Regions from separate parts of the Secundilactobacillus malefermentans genome, predicted to be linked through region 1. Evidence: predicted binding sites of a transcription regulator. Region 1 holds the regulator's gene; the other holds the start of a gene.
The links. The regulator Rex, encoded in region 1, represses fermentation and respiration genes when NADH is low (regulators of the CRP and FNR family bind a similar motif). The targets are predictions, from matches to a motif close to TTGTGAANTANTTCACAA.
Positions count from the first base shown of each region.

Region 2: FGL90_RS02990 (shikimate dehydrogenase) is a predicted target of Rex. The motif match lies at 4,427-4,444, and genes of this name have one in related genera.

Region 1 covers NZ_CP042371.1:1,536,460-1,546,849, reverse strand. Annotated here, with positions in the region: gene FGL90_RS07490 (multicopper oxidase family protein) at 1-1,442, opposite strand, end outside; gene FGL90_RS07485 (APC family permease) at 1,580-3,415, opposite strand; gene groL (chaperonin GroEL) at 3,646-5,271, opposite strand; gene groES (co-chaperone GroES) at 5,300-5,584, opposite strand; gene FGL90_RS07470 (redox-sensing transcriptional repressor Rex) at 5,746-6,378, opposite strand; gene FGL90_RS07465 (ABC-F family ATP-binding cassette domain-containing protein) at 6,579-8,540, shown strand; one part of gene FGL90_RS07460 (IS3 family transposase) at 8,582-9,471, opposite strand; one part of gene FGL90_RS07460 (IS3 family transposase) at 9,471-9,960, opposite strand; gene tsaD (tRNA (adenosine(37)-N6)-threonylcarbamoyltransferase complex transferase subunit TsaD) at 10,035-10,390, opposite strand, start outside.
Region 2 covers NZ_CP042371.1:595,628-606,017, reverse strand. Annotated here, with positions in the region: gene FGL90_RS03015 (transporter substrate-binding domain-containing protein) at 1-641, opposite strand, end outside; gene FGL90_RS03010 (NAD(P)H-dependent oxidoreductase) at 778-1,458, shown strand; gene FGL90_RS10380 (hypothetical protein) at 1,451-1,627, shown strand; gene FGL90_RS03005 (GlsB/YeaQ/YmgE family stress response membrane protein) at 1,727-1,990, shown strand; gene FGL90_RS03000 (MFS transporter) at 2,156-3,367, shown strand; gene FGL90_RS02995 (LysR family transcriptional regulator) at 3,408-4,337, opposite strand; gene FGL90_RS02990 (shikimate dehydrogenase) at 4,479-5,360, shown strand; gene FGL90_RS02985 (MFS transporter) at 5,387-6,613, shown strand; gene aroD (type I 3-dehydroquinate dehydratase) at 6,639-7,367, shown strand; gene FGL90_RS02975 (FAD-dependent oxidoreductase) at 7,397-9,694, shown strand; gene FGL90_RS02970 (MFS transporter) at 9,776-10,390, shown strand, end outside.

The DNA.
Region 1 (10,390 bases):
AACGTGTGATGATCCATCAGTTTATAAGTTTGTGGGTGCTCTGGATCAATCACTTCTAGTTGTGCCATCATGCCACCATCTTCATGCTCGATGATGTGACAGTGATACATGAAGACCCCAGCATAGTCAAACCAAACCTTCAATCGCACAGTCTCTCCTGGATTAACCCCAACCGTATCCTTATACCCGTGTTCATTCGGATAAGGTTCATGACCATTTCGAGAAATAACTAGAAATTGAGTGCCATGCATGTGATAAGGGTGAACCATACCGCCTGCCATATCGTTTGTATTCGTAACATCCCAATACTCAACATTTCCAAGCTGTTGGGTTGAATCAATCCGCTGCATGCCAAATTTTTTATCGTCCATCATCACTTCTTCATCCATCCCCGACATAACAATGTGATGAATTGGCGCATCAGGCGTAACTTCAGGATTATTAATATCAACCAAATGATCTGGCAGTTCGACACTATCTGGTTTAAATTCATGTACCTTAAACTTCATAATCGGAACATCATCCGAATAAAGTGTGACTTCTGATCCTGGTTTGTAGTCTTTAAAATCAACAATCACTTCAGCTCGTTCTGCACAAGTTAGCATTAAATGAGTGAACTTAACGGGTTCAGGTAGAATTCCGCCATCTGACGCAATCTGTGTAAATGCCAAGTCATCACTAAAATGCAACCGCCATTCGCGTCGGTTAGCACCATCTAAAAATCTCAGTCTAACTCTTTGAGTTGTCACGTCAAAATATGGATTTACAGTACCGTTAATCATCGCAGTTGGTCCTTGAACACCATCTGGATCATAATCAGCATTGTAGTCCCACTGGTTGTCCTCGTGGAATTTTCGGTCTTGAAGAACCACTGGAATATCATCTACGCCATAATTGCGTGGAAATGGTAATTTAGCCTCTTCTGCGTCCTTCACGATGACCGGTGCTGCTAATCCGTGCCAAACCTGCTCTGCTGTCGATGGGCATGGATGCGCATGGAGCCACAAAGTAGCAGCAGGTTGGATAACCTTAAAATCAATATGCTTCGTTTCGCCAGGATAAACGGGCGCATGACAACCACCATCTACATATGGACCAGGGACATTTAACCCATGCCAATGAAATGTTGTCAGTTCGGGTAGCGAGTTTTTTAAATCAATATGAATCATCTTCCCTTTTTCGAAAAGAATGGTTTTCCCTAAAAGGCTCGTATTATATCCCCAGGTCTTCGTTTTTGCACCCGGTAACACCTGCGTTTCACCAGCCAACGCCTCTACCGTATAATAGGTATCCGTTGCCGTGTCCTTATCCGGTTTTAGAAGCTCTGGAACTGCTAATTTGTTCTCTGATGTATCTGGTTCAACAAGTGGCACATAGCCACCGTCATGAGTATTGTAGGCAGGTTCATCAAAGAAATAGTCAGTATAAGTTTTTTTCGTCATCTTATCGTCATCCCTTCATCTTTAAGAAACTAACTCACCCTCATTCTTACACAATGAAAACGGTTAATAAAGAGGAAATTAGAATTATTCTAAAAAAATAAGAGGAAATCTCGCATTTGCGAAATTTCCTCTTTAAATTACTGCTTTAAATGATAACTATAAGTTGAAACAATGATATTTTCTCTTGAATTTAAAATTGCCCTAAGCCGCAACGACGTCTGGTTATGCAGAATATTTTGCCATGGTCGTCGGGGAACAAACTGGGGAACTAAGACGGTTGTCGTAAAGTTTCGCTCAGCCGCCCGTTTGGCAATGACATCACAGAATCTTAACGTTGGAGTCGTAATTGACCGGTAGGACGAGTGAATGTCTACAAATCGAATATCAGGATAAGCCTTCTTAAATTCGATTGCGGTCTTATGTTCCTTAGTTGGATTTTCATCAAATGAAACATGCATCGCAATGACATAGTCACCAATTGACTTAGCGTAATTAATTGCGCCAGCGGTCACGCGAGTCACATTGCTAATCAATACGATAACGGTTGCGCCATCATATTCATGGACTGCATCTTCCGTGTCTTTTGTAATTTTAAGTTGTTTCGCAACATTTTTATAATGAGCGTGGATTCGATAGAACAGATATAGCACTGCTGGCATCACGATAAGATATGGCCAAACATTGCTGAAATGAAGGAAGAACAGGAAAATAACTAACATGACGGAGATAAATGCCCCAACAAAGTTAATAAACGCTTTTAATGGCCAAGCGCCCTCCCGTTCTCTAAACCAGTGAATAATCATCCCTGATTGCGATAAAGTAAATGGCACGAAAACGCCAACTGCATACAATGGAATCAATAGTTTGGTCTGTCCATGGAATATCAAGATCAAAATGATGGCCCCAAATGCTAATGAAATAATACCATTTGAATAGCCCAATCGATCTCCCCGGTCTAAGTACGCATGCGGCAAGAACTTGTCCTTTGCCAAATTATAAGCAAGGATTGGAAATGCCGAGAATCCGGTGTTAGCAGCTACCGCTAAAATTAAGGCAGTTGATAATTGCAAGATATAGAACATGATGCCGTGACCAAAGACGCCCGCACCAATTTGTGAAAGTACGGTTTGCTCTCCGTTTGGCCGAATCCCCATGTAGTAACTCAAATAGGTGATGCCGGCGAAGAAGATACCCAAGATAACTGCCATTATTGAAAGTGTCGCTGCAGCGTTTCTTCTCTTTGGCTTATGGAAGTTAGGAACCGCATTACTAATGGCTTCAACACCTGTTAGTGATGAAGATCCAGATGAGAATGCCTTAAAGAACAGGACAGCTGTCATCCCCTGAATTGGGGCATTGACACTTGCTGCCGCGTGATAGACGATTTGACCGGTCATAATATTATAACCACCCCAAACAATCATCCCAATAATCACGACAATAAAGAGATAAACGGGAACGGTCAAGAATGCAGCTGAATCACGTAATCCTCGTAAATTAAGAGCCATGATGCCAATCACAATTAAAACGGCAATCAAAACTCGCTCACTACTTAAACTCGGAATCGCCGAGGTAATGGCCTCGGTTCCTGAAGTAACAGAAACGGCAACCGTCAACATGTAGTCAACTAGCAGTGATCCACCAGCAACTAATCCTGCTGACGTTCCCCAATTTTTACTAGCAACAACATAGGCGCCCCCTCCATCTGGGTAAGCGTGAATAATCTGTCGATAAGACAATGTAATTGCGAATAATAGTACCAAGACCAAAGCAGCAACCCATAATTGATACATTAATGCCGCTGCTGAAAGTGTAATAAGTACCGTCGTAATTTGTTCAGTCCCATACGCCACAGATGATAACGCGTCTGAAGAAAGTAGTGCAAGCGCCTTAAACTTTGTGAGCGCTTGTCCTCCTTCATCTGCTGTTTTTAACGGCTTACCAATAAGTATCCGTTTAAGATATCGCCACATACTACTACTCCCTCGAAAACTGATTTTCATTAATATCAAACTTAATTTTCAGACTTTATCGTCCAACGAAACAAAAGTATTTTACTCCTTTTGTGCATGCAATACTATAAATAATTTACATAAATGAAATAGCAACACATAGCCATCATAAGTCAAATCAATTTGTTTTCCAACCCCAAAGAAAAAGAACTCAAAACGTTAAGTTTTGAGTTCTTTAAGTTGTTACTAGATTACATCATACCGCCCATACCTGGTTGAGCAGGAGCTGCAGGTGCTGCACTATCATCCTTTGGCTCATCAGCTACAACAGCCTCAGTAGTCAAGAGAAGTGCTGAAACTGAAGCAGCATTTTGAAGAGCTGAACGGGTTACCTTGGTTGGGTCAACAATTCCGGCCTTAACCATGTCAACATATTCACCAGTTGCGGCATTGTAGCCAGTACCTGGTTCCAATGACTTCAAGTGTTCAACAATGATTGATCCTTCAATACCAGCATTTTCAGCAATTTGACGAACTGGTTCTTCTAGTGCACGTCTGACAATGTCGACACCAGTAGCTTCATCACCAGTAGCCTCAACGCTTGCTACATCATCAATAACGTTAATTAAAGCAGTTCCACCACCAGGAACAAAGCCTTCCTCTACAGCGGCTCTTGTGGCGTTTAGAGCATCTTCAATTCGATACTTGCGTTCTTTTAGTTCGGTTTCTGTTGCGGCACCAACACGAATAACTGCGACACCACCAGAAAGCTTTGCTAAACGTTCCTTTAATTTATCACGATCAAAGTCTGAAGTTGTTTGGTCGATTTGTTGTTTGATTTCAGTGACACGTTCGCTGATAGTAGCCTTATCGCCGGCACCTTCAACAACCGTAGTCGTATCTTTGGTAACGTTAACCTTGTTAGCTTGGCCTAATTGATCAAGTGTTGCGTCCTTCAAGTTCAAGCCAAGATCATCAGTAATCACAGTCCCACCGGTTAATACGGCGATATCTTGAAGTTGGGCCTTACGGCGATCGCCAAAGCCAGGAGCCTTAACAGCAACAACGTTAAAGGTTCCACGCATCTTGTTAAGAACAAGAGTTGGTAATGCCTCACCAGTAATGTCATCAGCAATGATTAAAAGTGAACGGCTTTGTTCAACAACTGATTGAAGAAGTGGCAAAATATCTTGAATATTACCAATCTTCTTGTCGGTAATCAGGATATATGGATTGTCGAGGTTTGCTTCCATCTTGTCGTTGTCAGTGACCATGTATTGTGACATGTAACCACGATCAAATTGCATTCCTTCAACAACGTCTAAACTCGTATCAACACCACGTGATTCCTCAATCGTGATGACACCATCATTGCCAACCTTGTCCATTGCATCAGCAATTAGCTTACCAACTTCTTCGTTTGAAGAAGAAATTGAAGCGATTTGAGCAATATCATCCTTAGTGGTTACCTTATGTGACATTTTGTGGAGTGCAGCAACAGCTTCAACGGTTGCTTTTTCAATCCCACGACGAATGCCAACAGGGTTTGCACCAGCAGTCACGTTTTTCATTCCTTCAGTAACGATAGCTTGCGTTAAAACAGTGGCCGTTGTTGTTCCGTCACCAGCAATATCGTTCGTCTTTGAAGCAACTTCAGCAACTAATTTAGCACCCAAGTTTTCGAAATGATCCTTTAACTCAACTGCCTTTGCAATCGTTACACCATCATTAGTAATGGTTGGGTTACCGTAAGATTGTTCGAGCACAACGTTACGTCCCTTAGGACCAATGGTTGTCTTTACTGTGTTTGCTAATTGATCAACACCACGTAACATAGCGCTACGAGCGTCTTCAGAGAATTTTATTTCTTTTGCCATTTATTTTCACCTCATCAATAATTTTTTATTATTCTACAATCGCAATGATATCTTTGCCATGAACAACTAAGTATGACTTGTCGCCATCTTTGACGTCAGTACCTGCATACTTGTCAAACAAAACAGTGTCTCCTATTTTTACATCGGGCGCAATTTCTTTGCCACTTTCCAGTAAAGTACCTTTGCCGACTGCAACTACTTTTGCAGTTTGTGGTTTTTCTTGCGCATTACTTGCAAGGACAATGCCACCAACAGTTTGTTCCTCTTCTTCTTGTGCCTCTAAAACGACACGATCACCTAATGGTTTTAACACGTGAATCCCTCCAATAAAGCTTTTTTATGTTTTTTTGTACTGTTAGCACTTGAATACTTCAAGTGCTAATCACAATTACAACTATATGATTTTTTATATCATAATGCAAGTCATTTACTCCGCAAAAAAAGTGACGTTGCCATTGCAACATCACTTTGAAATTAAGACTGATAATTATCTAGGAAGTAAATGAGTGTTTGTAATTCATTCGTCAAATCAACGTTTTGAACTCGGACATCATCTGGCACTGTCACTCTGAGAGGTGTAAAGTTTAAGATTCCTTTTACGCCACCCTTAACGACATCATCCGTCACTGATTGTGCAACGTTAGACGGAACAGTAATGATAACCACTTCAATTTGTTGGTCTTTTAATTGTTCCTGTAATTGATTCATTGGATAAATTGGAACGCTACTTTGAATAGTATTAACAATATCCTCTTTTACATCAAAGGCAGCACTAATTCGAACGTTACTATTTTGGTGGAAATTAAAGTTTAGAAGTGCGTTCCCTAAATTACCAACACCAATAAGCGCAACGTTTGTTAACGTGTCTTGGTTTAAAATTTTCTTGAAGAACTCAAGTAATTTTTCAACATCATAACCGTAGCCACGTTTACCTAAAGCCCCAAAATATGAAAAATCACGGCGAATCGTAGCCGAATCAACCTTAACTGCTTCTGATAGTTCCGTTGAAGAAACCCTCAGCTTATCTGAATCCTTTAAAATATTTAAATAACGATAATAAATGGGTAACCGTTTGGCAGTTGCCCGTGGTATTTTGGTTTCACTCAAAATGTTTCCCTCCTTGATTATTCCATCACCCTATACGATTTGGCTGATTACTTAATTAGATTGTGAATTTATATTTCCTAGTTATTGTAGCATAAACGCCCTTCTTGTGAAATGATTTGCAAAATTTTATCTGAATCCCCTGTCTTATAGGTAATCAAATATGATAAAATAGTTTCACTATACACGAAAGGTTGATGGCAATTATGCTCCTACAAGTTCAACACGTTACTCGTCGATTTGGCGCGGATCCCTTATTTGAAAATGTAAACTTAGATGTGCCAGATAATGGAAGAGTTGCGTTAGTTGGCCGAAACGGTGCAGGTAAATCAACCTTAATTCACATTATTACCGGTGAAGAGGCTCCAGACGAAGGTCAGGTGACGATGAAACGTGGCTTAACTATTGGCTACCTTGCACAGGATACGGGTCTTGATTCTGATAAAACCGTTTGGGAAGAAATGCTAAGTGTCTTCGCTGGTCTCATTGAAATGGAAGCCAAGATTCATCAATTAGAAGCCAAGATGAGCGATCCGGAAGTCATTCAGAACGAACAATTATTTGAAGAGACTTCCGTACAGTACGACCATCTACAGCATGAGTTTCGCGAACAAAACGGCTTTGGCTATCAAGCTGAAATTCGTGGCGTCCTTCATGGATTCGAGTTTGATGAATCTTACTACGACCGTAATATTACAACGTTATCGGGTGGGCAAAAAACACAACTTGCCCTTGCGAAACTTCTACTGGAAAAACGGGACCTCCTTATTCTTGATGAGCCTACCAACCATTTGGATGTCGAAACGCTGACCTGGCTTGAAGGCTATATTCAATCCTATAAGGGTGCCCTGCTGATTGTTTCCCATGACCGATACTTCCTAGACAGAATTGTGACCGAAGTTTATGACATGTCATTAGGGTCAGTTGCACACTACAAAGGTAACTATTCCAAGTTCATGACCCTCAAAGCGGAGAAGCTCAAACGGGAATGGAAAGAATATGAAAAGCAGCAAACAAAAATTACCCAGCTCGAAGATTTTGTGAATAAAAACATCGTTCGTGCCTCCACAACAAAACGCGCCCAGTCCCGCCGGAAACAACTCGAAAAAATGGACGTCATTGATCGCCCAGAGAATGAAGACAAGGTCGCCCGCTTTAGATTTGATTCTTCTCGGACCAGCGGAAATATTGTTCTAACTGTTAAAGATTTAGCAGTGGGCTACGGTCTCCAGAAAGTCTTATCAGAGCCAATCAACCTAAACATTAAAAAGCACCAATCCATTGCAATTGTTGGCCCAAATGGTGTGGGAAAATCAACCCTCCTCAAAACAATTTTAGGTCGAATTCCCGCCATCCGTGGAACCGTCGAATTAGGAACTGGCGTCGATATTGGTTATTACGATCAAGAACAAGCGTCTCTTCACGATAAAAAAACGGTACTTGCTGAGTTGTGGGACGATCATCCTACTACTCCTGAAGCGGATATCCGCTCTATCCTAGGCAGTTTTCTATTTACTGGTGAAGATGTCGATAAGCTCGTCCACAACCTAAGTGGTGGCGAAAAAGCCCGTTTATTACTGACTAAACTGGCATTACGTCATGACAACTTTTTAATTTTAGATGAGCCGACCAATCATTTAGATATTGACAGTCGTGAGGTTCTGGAACAAGCACTCAATGAATTTGATGGCACCATACTTTTCGTTTCCCATGACCGATATTTCATTAATCAAGTTTCGACTTCGGTTGTCGAAATCTCACAGGAAGGGTCAACCCTCTTCTTAGGTGACTACGACTACTTCACAAACAAAAAACAGGAACAGGCAGAAATTGCGGAACTTGAGCTCCAGGAGCAGCAAGCTGCTGACACCACATCGGTAAGGTCAAAACCAGCTCCCATCACAACAGACTATCAGAAGTCAAAAGAGAACCAGCGCCAGCTTAGAAAATTAAGTCGAGAAGTTGATGCATTGGAACAACAGGTAACTGATTTAAGCAATCAAAAATCCGAAGTAGAACTTCAAATGACAAAACCAGCATCGTTTAACGATCCAGCTAAAATGACTGACCTACAATCCCAACTTTCCAAAATTACGACAGAATTAACTGAGTCTGAGGATCAATGGGAAGAAAAATCAATCGAGTTGGAAAACCTATCCAATTAAAAAAATTGCAATGAAGTGAACCCCAAATATTGGACGAAACTTTAAGCAACTTTCTGGGTGGTAAGAGTTCGGTATTTAACCGGACTCTTACCACCCAGTTTTGTTTTAATTCTAGAAAAATTATAATATTGAATCCAGCTCGATATTGCTGAAGTTAACTCTTCAAGCGTATTGAGCTCTTTTTGATAGTACACTTCTGCTTTCATTATGTGAAAGAAGCTTTCCATTGCGGCGTTATCTAAACAGGTTGCTTTTCGAGACATACTTTGAATAATTCGACGTCGTTTCAAAATCTGAACCCAACGAATATTCTGATATTGGAATCCTTGGTCTGAATGGATTGTTGTGCGATAACCTAATTGTTTGGGAATGCGATTGATTGCTGACTCTAAAACCTTTGTCGTGAATGTCACAGTTGGATTTAAAGAAATATTATAGCTAAGTACTTCGCCAGAAAACAAATCATAGATACACGTAAAATAAGCACGCTCTTCAATCGTTTTCTTGCCCCAACGAATTTCAGTAATGTCTGTCGTTAATTTTTGATAAGGACGATCTGACATGAACCGGCGGTTAAGTCTGTTTTTCGCAATAGTGCCAACCGTTCCTTTATAAGAATTATACTTTCGAGATTGTTTACTAAAGGCAGTCGACAGTAGGTTTAATTTTCGCATCAAGCGTAATACTTTCTTGTGGTTAACGACTATACCCATTTCGCGTAATTGCCCAGTAACCTGACGATAACCCGCCGCAGGAGCCTTAGTCTTGAAATCAGTAATTGTTTGTTTAAGTCCCGCGTCTTTGTCGCTATCAACGGCAACGTGACTTACAGCGTAGCTGTATGTACTTTTGGCCATTCCAACTACTTTGAGGATCTTGACAAGCTTATAGCTCGACCTTAATTCTTGGATGATTTGTGCTCGTCGTCTTGTTGTGATCGAACCAAGGCCTTCAATTTTTTTAGATATTCGTTCTCAATCTTTAGTAATTCGTTCTCTTCGCGTAAATGTTCTAGTTCACTTTGCTTCTTAACTTTCTTGTTTTGTTTATTCGTTGGCATTAGCTTTGGTTGCCCCTTACCACGATACAAGGCATCAACACCATTTCTTTCGAAAGAACGTTGCCATTGCCAGATTGTGGACGGCGCAGAAATATCGAAGTTAAGGGCAGTTTCAGTTAAGGACGCCTGGTTCGTTTTCATCCATTTTAAAACATTTACCTTAAAGGAGCCATCATAAACTTTTCCTGGTCTTCTAACTTCAAGTCCTTCAGTACCGAAATGTTGATATTGTCTGATCCATTTATTAACGGTTGTATAACTTTTGATCTGGTATTTACGAGCGATTAACTTAAGTCCGAGCGAAGTGGTCAAATAGTCTTGAACAACCTTAAATTTAAATAGTTTAGTGTATTTTGTCATAGTAAAACCCCCGGTATTGGATTTGGTCCAATACCGGGGGTTCACTTCACAATCATAATTGATTGCAATTTTTTTTATGCACTAGTTCCCTTTGCCCAATCAAACTCCAGACTGGGATCCGCATTTAATTTAGCGCCCACAAAATTTTTCCGTTGATATTCCACATAAGCCTCAGCACCAATCATGGCCGCATTATCCCCACAAAGAGGTAATGGTGCTTTTATGAAGGTAACATTGGGGAATTCTTGAATCTCCTGATCTAATCGATCTCGAAGTCCTTTGTTAGCCGCAACTCCTCCAGCTAAAATAAGCTGCTTAACGGGGTATTTCTGAAGTGCCTTTTTGGTTTTATCAGCTAACACGTCCACAACCGCTTGTTGAAAGCTGCATGCCAAATTTTCACGACTTAACGTTTCACCAATTTGATCAG
Region 2 (10,390 bases), 940 kb from region 1:
CTGTTAGGTGTTGCGGCGAGCGCCAATTTTTGAAGATAGTAATCATTTGCAATAAAATCAGTCTTCCCGTTCTTAACATCGCGAAGGTAAACGTCATTTGAAACGTTATCGTAGTTGACTAGCTTAGCACCCAATTGCTTAGCAAGTCGTTGATAACCGGTTCCAGCTTCACCAGCAGACTTCTTACCTTTGATATCCGCCCATGAATGAATTCCAGAATTGTCACTCTTTCGAACCATCAAGCTGTTAAACGAGTGCTTGTAAGGTGTCGATAGGGTAAACTGTTTCTTCCGTTGTGGCGAGATACCGAAGTCGTTTGCTGCCATGTCAGCCTTACCGGTTTTGACGGCGGTTAATTGACCATCCACGTTGAGTTCCTTGAACTTTACTTTATAGCCCATTTCCTTTGCCACGTTTCTGACAATCTCAACGTCGAACCCAGTTAACTTGTTTCCCTTTGTATCGTGGTACGAAGTAGGGTACAACGTCCCAGAAGTGGCAACGATTAACGTTTTGTCGCCATTAACACTGACATCATTGCTATTACTACCCTCCTTTTTTCCGCATCCTGCCAATACCAAAGGCACGATGACGGCGATTCCCAATAAACCAACCAATAAATGCTTCGTCTTACTTAACATTGAAATATCATCCTTTCTGTAATAAGACTAGTTACAGTATAAGTTTGCGAAAGCGTTTTAACAATCCCTAAAAGCCAAATCTTTTCATTCACAAATTAAATGATATGATAGGGGTAAAATTTACTGGAGGCAAACGTTGAAAACACTCATATTAATGGCGCATCCACACGTTGATAATTCTTACACCCAACAGTTTTTGGCAAGAGCTGCACAAATTGAAAACGTCACCTGGCATTCACTAGATTCCAGCATGCCATTTGACGTTGCTGCTGAACGAAACTTATTTTTAGATCATGATCGAATTATTTTTCAATTTCCCCTTTATTGGTACAGTGCACCCGCAAGTTTGAAAGAGTGGGAAGATTTAGTTTTGGCTGACCAATTTGATACGATGAACTTCAATGAGAAGCAATTGGGGCTCGTTATCTCAACGGGGCAACCGAGCGATGCCTACGAACGAGGTGGGACTGAACACTTTGGAATGGGGGAAATTACAACCCCATTTCAGGCAGTGGCATTGAAGCTTGGGATGACCTTTTTACCACCACTGATCATTTCGCAATTTGCCTACCAAACGGATGAGGAGAAAGCCCAACTACTGATTAAATATCAACGCTATCTGACACAGGAACCGTTAAATAATTTACAGGTTAAAATTACTTGGCTAATTAGCCGATTGAATCAGCTAGAGTTGGATGAAGCGACCAAGCAGCGAGTTCAATTAATCATGACTGAATTGCAAAATGGCACCGAACAACTGTCGGATTTGCAGGACACTTTGGCACTTATCAAGCGGGAGGGTGAAATTGATGGATAATTTGGATTGGCTATTAAACGAGTCGCAAATGATGGCGGAGAAAAGTCAAAAATTTGACGAAAAAGCACTGTTCATTGCCGTTCAAGATACAGCAAAAGAGCTCAGCCAGCGAATCAATCAAGTGAGTGGTGAAATTGACGGACGGACCTGGGACACCGGAAACTGGTAGTCACACAAATGCTAAAGTTTCTCCAAGGTTTATTCAAAGTGTCCAGTTACACTCAAGGTATAGTCGCAACTCCCTTGGATTTTAGAAAGGATGATGACCATGTTGAGTTTAATTTGGACACTTATCGTCGGCGCAATCATCGGAATTGTGGCGAGTGCAATCATCAGTCGCGATATGCCATTGGGCTGGGTTGGCAATATTATTGCCGGTTTGGTCGGATCATGGCTTGGCGAAATGATCCTCGGATCGTGGGGCCCAAGTCTTGGTGGAATGGCGCTTGTTCCATCGATTATCGGTGCCATCATATTGGTATTAATCGTTTCCTTTATCATTGGTGGAACGAAACGGAAGTCGACTAGTTGAGTAAGGAAGGATGAAACCGGAATGGGTTCATCCTTTTTTTTTGCCCGACAAATTAAAGTTGACTTTTGTTGCATTTCAGCATTTAATGGGACTAATTCATTTGTTACATATTGAACGTACACCACGTTAATCAATTCAAATTACAGTAAAGCGTAGGTGGCATCAATGACTCGTTTAGAGCGATTTAAAATAACAGCGTGCTTGTACTTCAACTACTTTGTGCATGGTATGGGCATTGTAATCTTAGCTCAAAATATGACAGTTTTAAGCCGACATTGGCATACAGATGATGCCGGTGTTTCTTTGGTTATTTTTTCACTAGGAATCGGTCGGTTACTCGTTTTATATATAGCCGGGAATTTGTCCGATCGTTTCGGAAGAAGTTTTTTTATTAAATTAGGGATAGTGACGTACATGCTATTTTTCATTGGGATTGTTTTGTCGCATACGATTCCAGCAGCGTACGTTTGTGGCATTTTTGCAGGAATGGCGAATTCTTTTCTGGACTCTGGAACCTATCCTGCGCTTATGGAGCTTTATCCCAAAAATCAGGCTTCAGCTAATATCCTGATTAAAGCGTTTGCGTCGATAGGTGAACTTATTTTGCCTATCTTTGTTGCGGTCCTGTCGTTTGTAAAGTTGTGGTACGGCTGGTCATTCATTTTTTGTGCCGTGGCAATGGCGATAAGTCTCGTCTTTTTGAGAAATGTTAAATTAAATAATCCCACGCAATCAAAACCAAAAAAGGTTGAGAAAGCGACACCGGTTGCGAAACCGAAGACGAGCAAACGGAATCTATTTTTAGGAATTATTTTGACAATTTTCGGCTACATTTCAATGGCCACCTTTTACCTGATTAGCCAATGGTTAACCAAGTACGGCAGTGAGGTTGTTAATTTAAATATGGTCCATGCCCGATTGCTTGTTAGTATTTACAGTGTCGGTTCAATTATTGGTGTTGTGATTTCAGCTATTTTAGTGGAGCGGTTCATTCGGCCGGTTTGGTTCATGCTGTTTGATACAACGGTTTCCTTGATTGCACTGATTGCTATGTCGCTGCTTCCTATTCCGGGGATAATGTATATTGGATCCTTTGTTATCGGGGCATCGGCGGCAAGTGGCGTGATGCAAATTGGCTTAACCGTCATGAGTAATCTCTTTCCGGCAACGAAAGGACGAATCACCGGAATTTACAATACGGCTGGGGGCCTGGCTTCGTTCACGATTCCAGTTTTTACGGCTTTCATTTCTAAAACGAGCATTCATAATATTATGTGGTTTGATGTGGGAATCGCAGTAATCGGCGTCCTTTGCAGTATTATTGTGTTTATTGTTCTTAAAAATGGCCCACAGAATACGACTGAAAAACTTGTGTAACTTAAAAACGTCAGCCTAGTGAAAACTAGGTTGACGTTTTTTAAATTAATCGATCTTTATTTGTATAGTGTTGCCAACAGTAGCTCTTAACAAATTCCTGGAATCGGCTGACAGAGGGGGTGATGAACTGACTCTGCTTGGTTACCAAAAACAGCTCGTGATTAACCGGATTATCAACAATTGGTTTTAGTTTCACAAATTCTTGATTGAGTTGGGGGAGATTTGGCACTAGCGCAATTCCCAGCCCTTGGCGTACAAAGCCAACGATTGAGTGATCATCAACCATCTCAAATTTGATGTTTGGCTGAATGTCCGCACGTTCTAATATTTGATTGATTAGGGGTCTTAATCCACTATTCTTTGAGTACATAATTAATGGCTGATCTCCGATATCTGCCATTCGAACCTCTGCTTCCTGTGCGAGGGGATGGTCAAAGGGAACTGCTAACTTTATTTCTTGTTCGACAATCGGCGTGAAATTAAAGATTTTATGGGGATCCTGATCACCAAACTGAGTGACATCGGAGGATAAAATAACGTCGTATTTTTCATCGTATAAGTCCCGCAATAGTTGGGCGGTGAAACTTTGGTTTAATTCAAACGAAATTTCACGATTATTTTCTTGAATGGAGAACTGCTTAATGAGTTCCGGAACCAAGCTTTGGCCAAGCGTGTAGGTGAATCCCAGTTTAACGTAGCCCTTATTCGGATTAATCAGTTGTTTGATGAGGTCATTCCCATGATTCAGGCTGTTAATGCTTGCGGTGATGTACTTGAGATAGAGACCACCAAGGTGGGTTAATTTGATGTTTCGGCCATCCGGTTCGAAAAGCGGCACACCAAGTTCAACTTCTAACTTTTTGATGGCATAGCTAAGTGAAGGCTCAGAAATCCCGAGATTTTCTGCCGCCTGTGACATGTGCTCAGTACGCGCTAACTCCTTGAAGTAAACCAAATGTTTAATGTTCAAAATGTTCACCAGCTTCTATTGATAGAGAACTTCTATTGATTACCACACTTATCCTTATTTATTATTATAGGTGTAAGTGCTAACATTGCAAGTGAATTGAGTAACAAATTACCCAAAAATTTATTTAGGAGTGATTATATTATGACAGAACGACTTGACGGACACACATTACTTATTGGTTTGATGGCTTACCCAATCAGACATTCGATGTCCCCAACAATGCACAATAATGCTTTTGCTAAATTAGGTTTGAACTTTGCTTACCTTGCTTTTGAAATCACAAATGAGAAGTTACCTGGCGCAATTGATGCCATTCGGACTTTAGACATGCGTGGATCAAACATCTCAATGCCTAACAAGCAAAAAGTGATTCCATTACTAGATAAATTAGATCCAGCTACCGAAATGATTGGTGCTGTTAACACAGTTGTTAACGATAACGGTGTTCTAACAGGATACACGACTGACGGAATTGGCTTCATGAAGTCATTAGCTGATGAAGGACTTGATATTCGCGGTAAGAAGATGACGTTGGCCGGTGCCGGTGGTGCTGCTACTCCAATGGCTATCCAAGCTGCTTTAGATGGTGTTAAAGAAATTTCAATTTTTAACCGTCATGATGAATTCTTCGACAATGCTAAACGTAACGTTGATATTATCAACGAAAAAACTGACTGCAAAGCAACCCTTCATGAACTTGAAGATCAAGACGATTTCAAGAAGGAAATTGCTAGTTCATACATTTACGCCGATGCAACTAGTGTTGGTATGAATCCACTTCAAGATCAGACTTTAGTTACCGACCCAACTTGGTTCAGTGAAGACCAAATCGTATTCGATACAGTTTACGCACCAAGAGATACTAAATTGATGGCAGTTGCTGAAAAAGCAGGTGTTAAGCATGTATTCAACGGTCTAGGCATGATGCTCGAACAAGGCGCAGCCGCATTCAAGCTTTGGACTAAGAAAGATATGCCAGTTGATTACATTCGTGAAATTCTATTCGGCGACGACGCCAAATAGTCCACACATAAAGGGGAAGTTTAAACATGAAAAATCGTTATATGCCAACTGCTATAAGTTTGTATATGAACTACTTTATCCATGGTATTGGTGTCATTATCTTGGCGCAAAACATGGCAATGCTTGCAACTAAATGGCACACAAATGCCGGTGGGGTTGCAGTTGTTATTTCTTCATTGGGAATTGGACGAATCATTGTCCTACTAGTTTCAGGTGCCTTATCAGATAAATTTGGGCGTAAACCATTTGTTATTTTGGGGATAATCACCTATATGCTGTTCTTTGGTGGGATATTAATGAGTTCCTCGATTGCGGTGGCCTACATTTTTGGTATCTTAGCCGGAATTGCAAATTCGTTCCTTGATTCTGGGACATATCCAGCTTTGATGGAAATGTTTCCCAATGCTAAAGGAACTGCCAACGTTGTTCTAAAAGCCTTCATTTCTGCAGGACAATTCATCTTGCCACTATTTGTTAGCTTCTTAGTTGCTAGCAAAATGTGGTTTGGCTGGTCATTCGTTGTCGCTCTCGTTGTTCTCTTAATCAGTTTAATCTTCGTTATCTTTGCTGGTAAATTCCCAGCTCCAAATGAGGATGCTAAAGAGGCTGAAGCAGAAGAAGAAAAAGAAGAGGGCCCAGGTGCCAAATTACAAGAAGGTAACTTATGGATTGATGGAACACTCTTCATCCTTTACGGTTACATTTCTCAAGCAACTTTCTACCTTGTTAGTCAGTGGTTGAGCCAATATGGTGCAAGCATAGCGCACATGGGAGATACAAGTTCACGGGCATTAATCAGTTACTACAGTATCGGTTCAATTGTTTGTGTGTTGTTAACAGCCGTTTTAGCTAAAAAGGCTGTTAAGGAAATTCAATTCTTGGGAGTTTATACCTTACTATCATTCGCATCATTACTTCTAATGTATCTGTTCCCTACAGCACTTATTTGTTCAATTATGTCATTCGTTGTTGGTTTCTCAGCAGCTGGTGGCGTTATGCAACTAGGACTAACTGTTATGTCAACCTTCTTCCCCAAAGGAAAAGGAACAATTACGGGTGCCTTTTATACAGCAGGATCAATCGCTTCGTTTACAATTCCGCTGTTAACTGGTGCAATGTCCTCAAATCTGGCAAACATTATCTTGTTTGACGTTTTCATCGCGCTTGCAGGATTTGTTCTAGCCGTCTTAATTACAATTCGATACTATAAATTATTTGGTAAAAAACGACAAGGAGGCGCTAACCTTGAGTAAAAATACTGTTAAATTGAGAAGTACGATGCTTGGTGAAGGTCGTCCTAAAATGGCCGTTCCGATTACCGGTACAACTGAATCAGAGCTCGTTAAGCAGGCCACAAAGGCTCGTGAAGCAGGCGCCGATTTGATTGAATGGCGGATTGACTATTTTGAAGGCGTCCAAGATGAAGCCCAATTGACTAAAGTCGGGGATTCTCTCCGTGAAGCCTTGGGTGAAACTGCTTTGCTCGTTACGTTTAGAACGATGAGCGAGGGTGGGGAGCTTGAACTTTCTGATGATGATTATTTTGAAATTTGTAAGAAGGTTCTTGCCGGTAACTACGCTGATGCATTAGACGTTGAACGCTATCACGACGAAACCAAAGTAAAGGCTGTTGTCGAAGCGGCTCACGCTAATGGCGTCAAGGTTGTTATGAGTAATCATCACTTTCATGAAACCCCAGATGAAGCCGATATTGTTGCTCGTTTGACGAGCATGGCAGAATTTGGCGCAGACGTTCCAAAGATTGCGGTCATGCCAACTTCAGTTGATGATGTTTTAACATTGTTAACTGCTACTCATGAAGCTAATGAAAAATTAGATCAACCAATCATTACCATGTCGATGGGTGATTTAGGAAAAGTTTCTCGTTTAAGTGGCGAAGTGTTTGGCTCATGCCTGACATTTGCAACTGTGGGTGCAGCCTCAGCTCCTGGCCAAATTTCATTGGCTCACCTTAAGAACGAACTTGAAGATTTAAAGTTAAGCTAGTAAAAGCCAAAGTAAAGGAGTAAACACTATTGAGTAATTCAGAAAAACAGATCAAAGGGCAGGCAAAAGGTCACAACGGTATTATTGACTATGAAATTGACGTTGCGGACGATAAAGTCAAGGATCTAAAAATATTAAAACATTCAGAAACTTCTGGAATCTTTAACCAAGTTATTGATAAGTTAAAGAAGAGTATCGTTGACGAACAATCATTTGATGTTGACACCATTAGTGGTGCAACGGTTATGACGAAATCCATTTTGGATTCAGCCAAGGATTCAACTAAGGAAGAGGACGTTCATTTGACGCCAATTCCTAAGAAAGTGGTTGAACACCAAACAACGCGTTTGAAGACTGATGTTGTCGTTATCGGTGGTGGTGAAGCCGGCCTAGTTGCTGGTGCACGCGTCTTAACTGAAGGACAAAATGTGATTTTGGTTGAGAAGAATGGTTACCTTGGTGGTGCCACGATTCTTAATGGTTCAAACGTAACAGGTACCGGTTCTGAAGTTTCTAAGAAAATTTTTGGAAACTCAGGTGATACTCCGGAACATTTGGCAGAAGATGTTGCTCGTGAAAGCAAAGACTCAAATTATCCAGATTTAACTAATTTGATGGCGCATAACATCGGATCTGCGATTGATTTCATCAGTGATTTTGCTGGCCTTGAGTATCAAAAAGCTCAGACCCAAACCATCGAACACTCAATCGATCGCCAAATCGAATTGCCAACTGCAAGTAGTTATGAATTTATCAAAAAAGTTTCCAAAGCATTTGAAGACAAGGGTGGCAAGGTGATCCTATCTGCTCGTGTTGAACAATTAACATTTGATAGCAAGGGTAACTTGAATGGGTTAGTTGCTGAAAGTGATAACGAAACTATCAAAATTAAGGCTAAATCAGTTGTTTTAGCAGCTGGTGGTCATGGAGCCAACGCTAAAATGCGTGGTGCCGAAAGTGAAGGCATCGACTATTACGGTCCAATGACTGCAACCGGTGACGCATACAGTTTCAATTCAGAATTGAAGCTAAAGACGCATGATCTCGGCTGGTACAAAATTTATCCTCATGGTGTTGAAGTTGAACCTGGTATCGCCAAGTTAACAACTTACGCATCAAAGGAAGCAACCGATTTAGGGTCAATCTATGTCAACTCAAAGGGAAAACGAATTGTTAACGAATCAGCTCCTTACACGGATGATCGTGATGCAATCCTTGAGCAACCAGATCGAATTTCATACCTTGTGATGGACGAACGGACTTGGAAGGCATTTTATGACTTGCTTGTTCTCCATGATTTCTTACCAGAAGAGATTAAAGGATTCTTTGACAACCAAGATAAGAAGCCTGTATTTGCAAAAGGCAGTTTAGCTGACGTTGCCAAAGTAGCTGGAATTGACGCTACTCAACTTGAAAAAACTGTTTCCGACTACCAAGGCTATGCAGAAAAGGGTCGCGATCCTGAGTTTGGTCGTGACGCTAAGTTCCTTCACCAATTTGAAGGCGATACTTTCTACGTCGTTGAACAACGTGGCCGTTACGCCACCACACTGGGTGGCTATTCAGTTAGTCCAGCTAACCTTGAACTATTAGATGAATCAGATAAGTTAGTGCCAAATTACTTTGGTGCTGGTGAAGTCATTGGCGGTGCCAACGGTCATGATTCAATGCCAAGTATGATGAATACTTGGGGCATTTCTTCTGGCTATGTAGCTGGTGAAGCTGCTAGCAAGAATGCTGATAGATTGAATGAAGTCGGCGGACAAGAGAAAAAGATTGTTTCGCTAGTTGGGACAAACGCTTCTAAGTCATACAACCGGAAGTTATTACACTCAATGCGTGATTTGTTTGATGCCCAAACTGATTTCGAAATTTGTGAAATTAAGGATATTCCGATGTTTAACGAGGATCTCCTGGAAAGTGAACCTCAGATTGTTAAGGACCTTGCAGCCAAAATTGAGGATGCTGACGGAATCGTCATCAGTACACCTGAATATGACCACTCCGTTCCTGCCTCTTTGAAGAGCGCAATCGAATGGCTTTCATCCATTGAACATCCATTTACTGACAAGCCAGTTATGATTGTCGGTACGTCACTTGGAATTCAAGGAACGGTTCGTGCACAAACGAATCTTCGTCAAATTCTGGATTCACCAGGGGTGGATGCTAAGGTGATGCCTGGTAGTGAATTTATGTTGCCACAAGCTGGAAACAAGTTTGATGAAGACAACAAGATTACTGATTCAGGTAGTGTTGACTTTCTTAAGTCATGTTTTAACAAGTTCCTTAAATTTATTGAGATGGACAAGTCATTAGCATCTGAATAAATCCATGCTAAAAAGGTCAGATCAAGCTATCTTACTTGTCTGACCTTTTTGCTATATCAAATAGAATGTGAGTTGAATGATATGAATAAGGCGGAAAAGATGAAGACGGCCGCTTGCCTTTATTTAAATTACGTCGTCTACGGAATGGCAATCGTGATTTTGGCTCAGAATATGAATTCGTTAAGAGACCAGTGGAATGTCGATAGTGCAGGGGTTTCATTTGTAATTTCGTCACTCGGAATTGGCCATTTGCTGGTGCTCTACGTTGCCGGAATTTTGTCTGATCGATTTGGGCGGAAAATTTTTGTGGGATTAGGAATTTTGACCTATTTACCCTTTTTCCTTGGAATAATATTTTGCAAAAATTTAGTTTTAGCTTATATTTTGGGAATTATGGCGGGGATGGCAAATTCATTCTTGGACGCGGGTACTTATCCAACATTGATGGACCTGTTCCCGCAGCATGAGGCTTCTGCCAATATTATGATTAAGGCGTTTTCATCAGTTGGGGAGTTACTTTTACCAATTTTGGTCTCCGTACTCGATATTTCGAATATGTGGTATGGCTGGGTATTTATTCTAGGTGGCGTCATTTTGATTGGAAACCTGGTCTATCTTCAATTCAGAAAATTCCCCAAATTGGCGGATTCGGTTAGTAATCAAAGTAGTCCAATAATCAAAAAAACGAGCTCGCTT